Regions from separate parts of the Methylobacterium sp. AC433 genome, predicted to be linked through region 2. Evidence: predicted binding sites of a transcription regulator. Region 2 holds the regulator's gene; the other holds the start of a gene.
What was found. Region 2 encodes PhoB, which activates phosphate uptake and scavenging genes when phosphate is short. Its sites were predicted from a motif close to TGTCATNNANCTGTCAT; they were not measured.
Positions count from the first base shown of each region.

Region 1 (3,201 bases), on a different contig from region 2:
CGGCCGCCGGTCGGCTCGGCGAGGCGGTTGATCATCCGCAGCAGGGTCGACTTGCCGGCGCCCGAGCGCCCGATCACGCCGACGAACTGGCCGCGGGGGATGGAGAGGGAGACGCTGTCCACCGCGCGACGGTCGCCGTAGTGGCGGGCAAGACCTTCGAGGATCAGCATGGAGTCTCCGGCGATTCAGGTCGATCGCCGGTAGACCCGCCCCACGCGACAGGAGAATGACTATTCCCCGGCTAACCAATAGCCGGCATTATTGTGCCTCGGCTTCGTGGCGTTCCAGGAATGCTTCGATCGACAGGGCGCGGAAGTCGGGCAGCGCCCGGCCCAGGCGCGCGTGGTCCCAGTCCCACCAGGCCAGCGCCTGCAGGCGCTCGGCGATCGCCTCCGGGAACCGGCGGCGCACCACGCGGCCGGGATTGCCGACCACGATGGTGTAGGGCGCCACGTCCCGGGTCAGGATCGTGCCCGCGCCGATGACCGCCCCGGTGCCGATGCTGCGCCCGGGCAGGACCACGGCGCCGTACCCGATCCAGACGTCGTGGCCGATGCGGACCGGCAGGGCCCGGCGCCGGGCGAAGAAGGCCGCCTCGTCGGTCTCGCCCGGCCAGTAGGCGCTGGCCCGGTAGGTGAAGTGGGATTGCGAGGCCCGCTCCATCGGGTGGTTGCCGGGATTGATCCGCACATGCGAGGCGATGGAGCAGAACTTGCCGATGGTCGTGTCGTTCGCCTGCCCGTCCTCGACGATGTAGGAATAATCGTCGAGGCTCGTCTCGCTGAGGCGCGTGCGCGCGCCGACCTCGGTGTAGCGGCCGAGGCGGCAATCCGAGAGCCGGGCCGTGGGGTGGACGGCCGGTTCGAGGCCGAGGCGATCGGAGACCATCACGCGATCCTGTCAGGCGGAGAAGGGGAGGCGGCGCAGGAGGCGGAACGGCGCCGCGCCGTCCTGGACGACCACGCTCAGCGCATCGATCGCGAGGTCGGGCAGCCCCGCGGCGGCCTCGGCCAGCAGGGGCAGGGCGGTCGCCCGGTCCTCCGGCCCGAGGGGGCCGGTGAGCGTCATGTGAAAGCGGAAGGCCTCGAAGACGTGCGGGTAGCCCCAGCGCTCCAGCAGCGCCCGGCCACGGGGATCGAGGCGCTCGGGCCGGCGGCGGGCGCGCTCGGCCTCGGTGAGGGGCGCCCGCAGGGGATCGAGGGCCGCGACGCACTCGGCGGCGAGCAGCCCGAGGGCGGGCGGGGGTACCGCCGGCACCAGGGCGGCGAAGGCCCCGAGGGCGGCCACCCGCAGGGGGCCGACGGGCAGCGGGCTCCGGTGCGCCGCCAGGGCCTCGGCCGCCGCGAGGAGATCGGCCTCGGTCGCCCCCGGGGCGAGGCGCATCGGCGCTTTCAGGGTGGCGTGGAAGCCGTAGAGGCGCGGCTCGGCGGTGTGGGCGGCCAGGATCGCCCGGAGCGCCTCCGGGCCGGGCGCCGGGCCGGGGCCGAGGATCGCGTCGCCGAAGGCGGCCAGCGCCGAGCCCGGGGCCGGCGTGACGTACAGGGCGTATCGGGTGGGTCGGTCCAACGGGGTCCTGTCCTGGCGGCGCGCGGGATGCTCGGCTGCACGCGAGGTGCCGAAGCGCGCATACTACGCGCGCCCGACGGCGATATGACAGGGTGGGCGCCGCACGCGGCGCGATGAGGCGATCCCGGTGTCCGCTCGCAGGCACAGATGTTCCCTGGCCCCGCACGCCCTGTCCCTGTCGGCCGCCCTGCTCGTGGCCGGCGGGACCGGCGCGAAGGCCGTGGGCGACGCCCCCGCGCGTCGCTTCACGGCGGCCTACGGTCTCAGCTTCCTGAACCTGCCGGCGGGCGAGGCCAGCCTCGTGGTGGAGCGGGCGGGCGAGCGCTACGCCCTCGAACTCGATGCGGGCCTGCGCGGCCTCGCCGGCTTCTTCTTCGACGGGGCCGGCAAGGCCACGGTCGCCGGTTCGGCGACCCGCGCCGGCGCGGTCACCGCCACCTTCCGGATCGACAGCCGCTACGGCGGCAAGCCGATCGCGGTGGCGCTCGACCTCGCCGGCGGGCGCGTGCGCAGCGCCAGCGTCGAGCCGCCCCCGACCCCGCGCGCGGACCGGGTCCCGGTGGCGCCGGAGGACAGGGTCGGCGTGGTCGACCCCCTGACCATGCTGACGATTCCCCTCGGGGCCGCCCCCCTGGACGTGGGCCTGTGCGACCGGCGCATCCCGGTCTTCGACGGGGTGAGCCGGGCCGACCTCGTCCTGTCGCGCGGCAGCCTCGTGACGGTGTCGGAGGGCGCCTATCGCGGCCCCGCCCTCGACTGCCGGGTGCGCTGGGTGCCGATCTCCGGGCACCGCTCCGGCGGGAGCAACGTCCGCCGGATGGCCGCCAACGACGATCTGCGGGTGCGCTTCGCCCCGATCCTCGACGGGACGCTGCTGCTGCCGCTGTCGATCACGGTCGCCACCGGATGGGGCACGGTGCGGATCGAGGCGACGCGCTGGGGCGGGGCGCCGCCCGGCCCGGAAGCCCCGGCGGCGAAGGCCGGCGTGACCGTGCGCCTGCCCAACGCCCGCTAGGCGCGCGGCAACGGTTTCCCGCCGTCGCGGGTTCTTTCCCCGGTCAGCGCGGCCATCGTGAGCGAGGAGGTCGCATGCGCGTCGGAAGCCTGAAATCGGCCCAGCTCTTCACCGCCTTCGCCTCGAAGGTGGCCCGCGCCGCCGGGCGCCCGGCGACCTTCGCGGTCAGCATCGCGCTGATCCTGGCCTGGGCGGTGACGGGGCCGCTGTTCGGCTTCTCCGACACCTGGCAGCTCATCATCAACACCGGCACCACCATCGTGACGTTCCTGATGGTGTTCCTGATCCAGAACACCCAGAACCGCGACGGCGCGGCGATCCAGGCCAAGCTCGACGAGCTGATCCGGGCCAGCGCGGCGCAGAACCGCTACATCGGCATCGAGAGCCTGACCGAGGAGGAACTCGACGACCTGCGGGCGCGCTGCGCGAAGCGGGCACCCCTGGACGATCTCGAGGCGGCCGCCTGCGCGGCCGAGGCGGAGGCCCACCGCAAGGCCGAGGCCGCCGCCGCGCGGGCCGGCGGCCTGACCGCCTATCCGCGCTGATCCGGTTCCCGGAGCGGAGGCCAAGCGGCCGCAGGACACCGCCCGGCGAAGGGCCTTGCGGCGACGACACCGTGC
Region 1 is NZ_CEEDBN010000016.1:109,247-112,447, reverse strand. It holds gene phnC (phosphonate ABC transporter ATP-binding protein) at 1-170, opposite strand, end outside; gene AC0IWM_RS19650 (DapH/DapD/GlmU-related protein) at 259-888, opposite strand; gene AC0IWM_RS19645 (DUF1045 domain-containing protein) at 901-1,566, opposite strand; gene AC0IWM_RS19640 (DUF3108 domain-containing protein) at 1,694-2,581, shown strand; gene AC0IWM_RS19635 (low affinity iron permease family protein) at 2,656-3,126, shown strand.
Region 1: the regulator PhoB is predicted to act here: its motif matches at 1,640-1,656, upstream of AC0IWM_RS19645 (DUF1045 domain-containing protein).

Region 2 (3,201 bases):
CCGGACCAGCGCGCGGAGGGCGAGATCCTCCTCGACGGCCAGAACGTCCTCGATTCCAAGGTCGACCTCAACGAGCTGCGCTCGCGCATCGGCATGGTGTTCCAGAAGCCGACCCCGTTCCCGATGTCGATCTACGACAACGTCGCCTTCGGCCTGCGCCTCTACGAGAAGCTGCCCAAGGCCGACCTCGACGTGCGCGTCGAGGAATCCCTGCGCAAGGCCGCCCTCTGGGACGAGGTGAAGGACAAGCTCAAGCAGTCCGGCATGGGCCTCTCCGGCGGCCAGCAGCAGCGCCTCTGCATCGCCCGCACGGTGGCCCAGCGTCCCGAGGTGATCCTGTTCGACGAGCCGACCTCGGCCCTCGACCCGATCTCCACCGGCCGTATCGAGGAGCTGATCGAGCAGCTGCGCTCGGAATTCACCATCGTCATCGTCACGCACAACATGCAGCAGGCCGCGCGCATCTCGCAGTTCACCGCCTTCATGTACCTCGGCGAGCTGGTGGAATTCGGCCCGACGACGCGCATCTTCATGAATCCGGAGAAGCGCCAGACGCAGGACTACATCACCGGCCGCTTCGGCTGATCCTCGGCAGGCCGGAACCGACCCGCGTGGGCCGGTGGCGGCCCGCGCCAGACACCATCAGGGCGGGCACCGGACAGGAGGCCCGATCGAGGAGCACACCCATGCCCGACCACATCGTCACTTCCTACGACACCGACCTCGAAGATCTGCGCCGCTCGATCTCCGAGATGGGCGGCATCGCCGAGAAGATGATGACCGAGGCCGGAGAGGCCCTGGTGCGCCGGGATTCGCCCCTGGCCCAGGCGGTGATTTCCGCCGATACCCGCCTCGACACCCTCCAGCGCGAGATCGAGGAGCGGGCGATCCTGCTCATCGCCCGGCGCCAGCCCCTGGCGATCGACCTGCGCGAGACGGTGACGGCGATCCGCGTCTCGAACGACATCGAGCGCATCGGGGATCTGGCCAAGAACGTCGCCAAGCGCGTGGTCGCGATCGCCGACCAGGTCCAGCCGCAGAAGATCGTCATCGGCGTCCAGCACATGAGCGACCTGGTGCAGGAGCAGCTCAAGGACGTCCTCGACGCCTATGCCAGCCGGGACATCAAGGCCGCCCTCGACGTGTGGGAGCGCGACGACGCCATCGACGCGCTCTACAACTCGCTGTTCCGCGAACTCCTGACCTACATGATGGAGGATCCGCGCAACATCTCGTTCTGCACGCACCTCCTGTTCGTGGCCAAGAACATCGAGCGCATCGGCGACCACACCACCAACATCGCCGAGACGATCCACTACCTCGTCACCGGCGAGAACCTCCTGGCCGAGCGCGAGCGCCCGAAGAACGACGCCTCCAACTACGCCACCGTGGACATGCCCGGCGCGGCCTGAACCCGTGCCGGTCTGATCGAAAGCGCACGATGAGTACGCGTATCCTGATCGTCGAGGACGAGGAGGCCCTCACCCTCCTCCTCCGCTACAACCTCGAGGCCGAGGGATTCATCGTCGACTCGGCCGCGCGCGGCGACGAGGCGGACCTGCGCCTGCAGGAGCAGGTCCCCGACCTCGTCCTGCTCGACTGGATGCTGCCGGCCCTGTCGGGCATCGAGCTCTGCCGCCGCATCCGCGCCCGGCGCGAGACGGAGCGGCTGCCGGTGATCATGCTCACCGCCCGCGGCGAGGAGGGCGACCGCATCCGCGGCCTCGGCACGGGGGCGGACGACTACATCGTGAAGCCGTTCTCGGTGCCCGAGCTCCTCGCCCGGGTCCGTGCCCTGCTCCGCCGGGCCAAGCCCGCCCACGTCGCCAACCTGCTGGTGGCCGGCGACATCGAGCTCGACCGGGTCAGCCACCGCATCCGCCGGGAAGGCCGCGAGATCCATCTCGGGCCGACGGAATTCAAGCTCCTCGAATTCCTGATGCAGAGCCCCGGCCGGGTGTTCTCCCGCGAGCAGCTCCTCGACGGCGTCTGGGGCCACGACGTCTACATCGACGAGCGCACGGTCGACGTCCATGTCGGGCGCCTGCGCAAGGCCCTCAACCGCCCGCGCCAGAGCGACCCGATCCGCACCGTGCGCGGCTCGGGCTACTCCTTCGACGAGATGTTCGAGGCGGAGGCCGAGTAGCTCAGCCGAGCAACTCGGCCGAAGGGCCGGCCCCCGAACGGCCGATTGCGGTCGGCGCCCGGGTTCGCCCTCAGGCGAACAGCATGGTGTCGGTGGGCAGGTGGACGGTGAAGCCCTTGCCCTCGTCGACCCAGTTTGGGCCGGCGGCGCCGTGGTTGATGCCGTTGGCCTCCTCGGCACTGCCAGCGAAGTGATGCTGGCCGGTCTGGGTGTTGTAGAAGCGCTCCAGGGTCAATCCGCCCGACGCACTCGCATCCGCGTAGGCCTCGAAGGCCACGCCCTCGTACTTGTAGCTCGGCGCGGTCTTCAGGACCTGGTCGCGCTCGGCGACGCTCGTCGTGAAGAAGTGGGCGTTCGAGACCGTGTCGAAGAACCGGAACACGTCGACGGTGTCGGCGCCCTTGGCCGGAGTCGCCCAAGGGGTGCCCTCGTAGGTGAACCACGGCAGCGTCTGCTGGATCTGCAGCTTCTCCGCCGTGCTCGTCGTGTAGAAGTGATCGCCCGTATGCGTGTCGTAGAAGCGGTACACCGCCGTGACGGCGCTGGTGACGGGGCTGGCGGTGACGGGGGCCGCCGGGGTCGCCACGACCACCGCCGGGGCGCTCGGCGCGCCGTAGAGGGCCTGGATTCCCGCGATGTCGCCGGCGCCGAGGGTGGTGATGGCGGGATTGAGGATCGCGTTCATCACCTCGGGCTTGGCGTTGTAATGGTCGAGCCCGAGGGCGTGGCCGATCTCGTGCAGGGCGACGACGGCGAGGTCGACGTTCTGGTTGCTGATCACGCGGGCGCCGGAGGCGTGCCAGCCCTCGCCGCTGTCGAAGGTCACGGCGGCGGATTGCATGCGCTGGCCGCTGTAGGAATAGTTGGCGTAGCCCAGGGTGTTGCCGAGGCCGTCGATGCCGCCGAGGGTGAAGTCGATCTGGGCGGTCGCCGTCGAGGCGACCTGCTGGAACGCGATGTTCGCGGCGGTGGCCCAGGTCGCGAAGGCGCCCTGGAGGATGCCGAGGAAGGTGGTCGGGATCGTGCCGTCGACGGCCCAGGTCACGGTGCCACCG
Region 2 is NZ_CEEDBN010000001.1:636,633-639,833, forward strand. It holds gene pstB (phosphate ABC transporter ATP-binding protein PstB) at 1-585, shown strand, start outside; gene phoU (phosphate signaling complex protein PhoU) at 687-1,412, shown strand; gene phoB (phosphate regulon transcriptional regulator PhoB) at 1,442-2,146, shown strand; gene AC0IWM_RS03110 (matrixin family metalloprotease) at 2,217-3,201, opposite strand, start outside.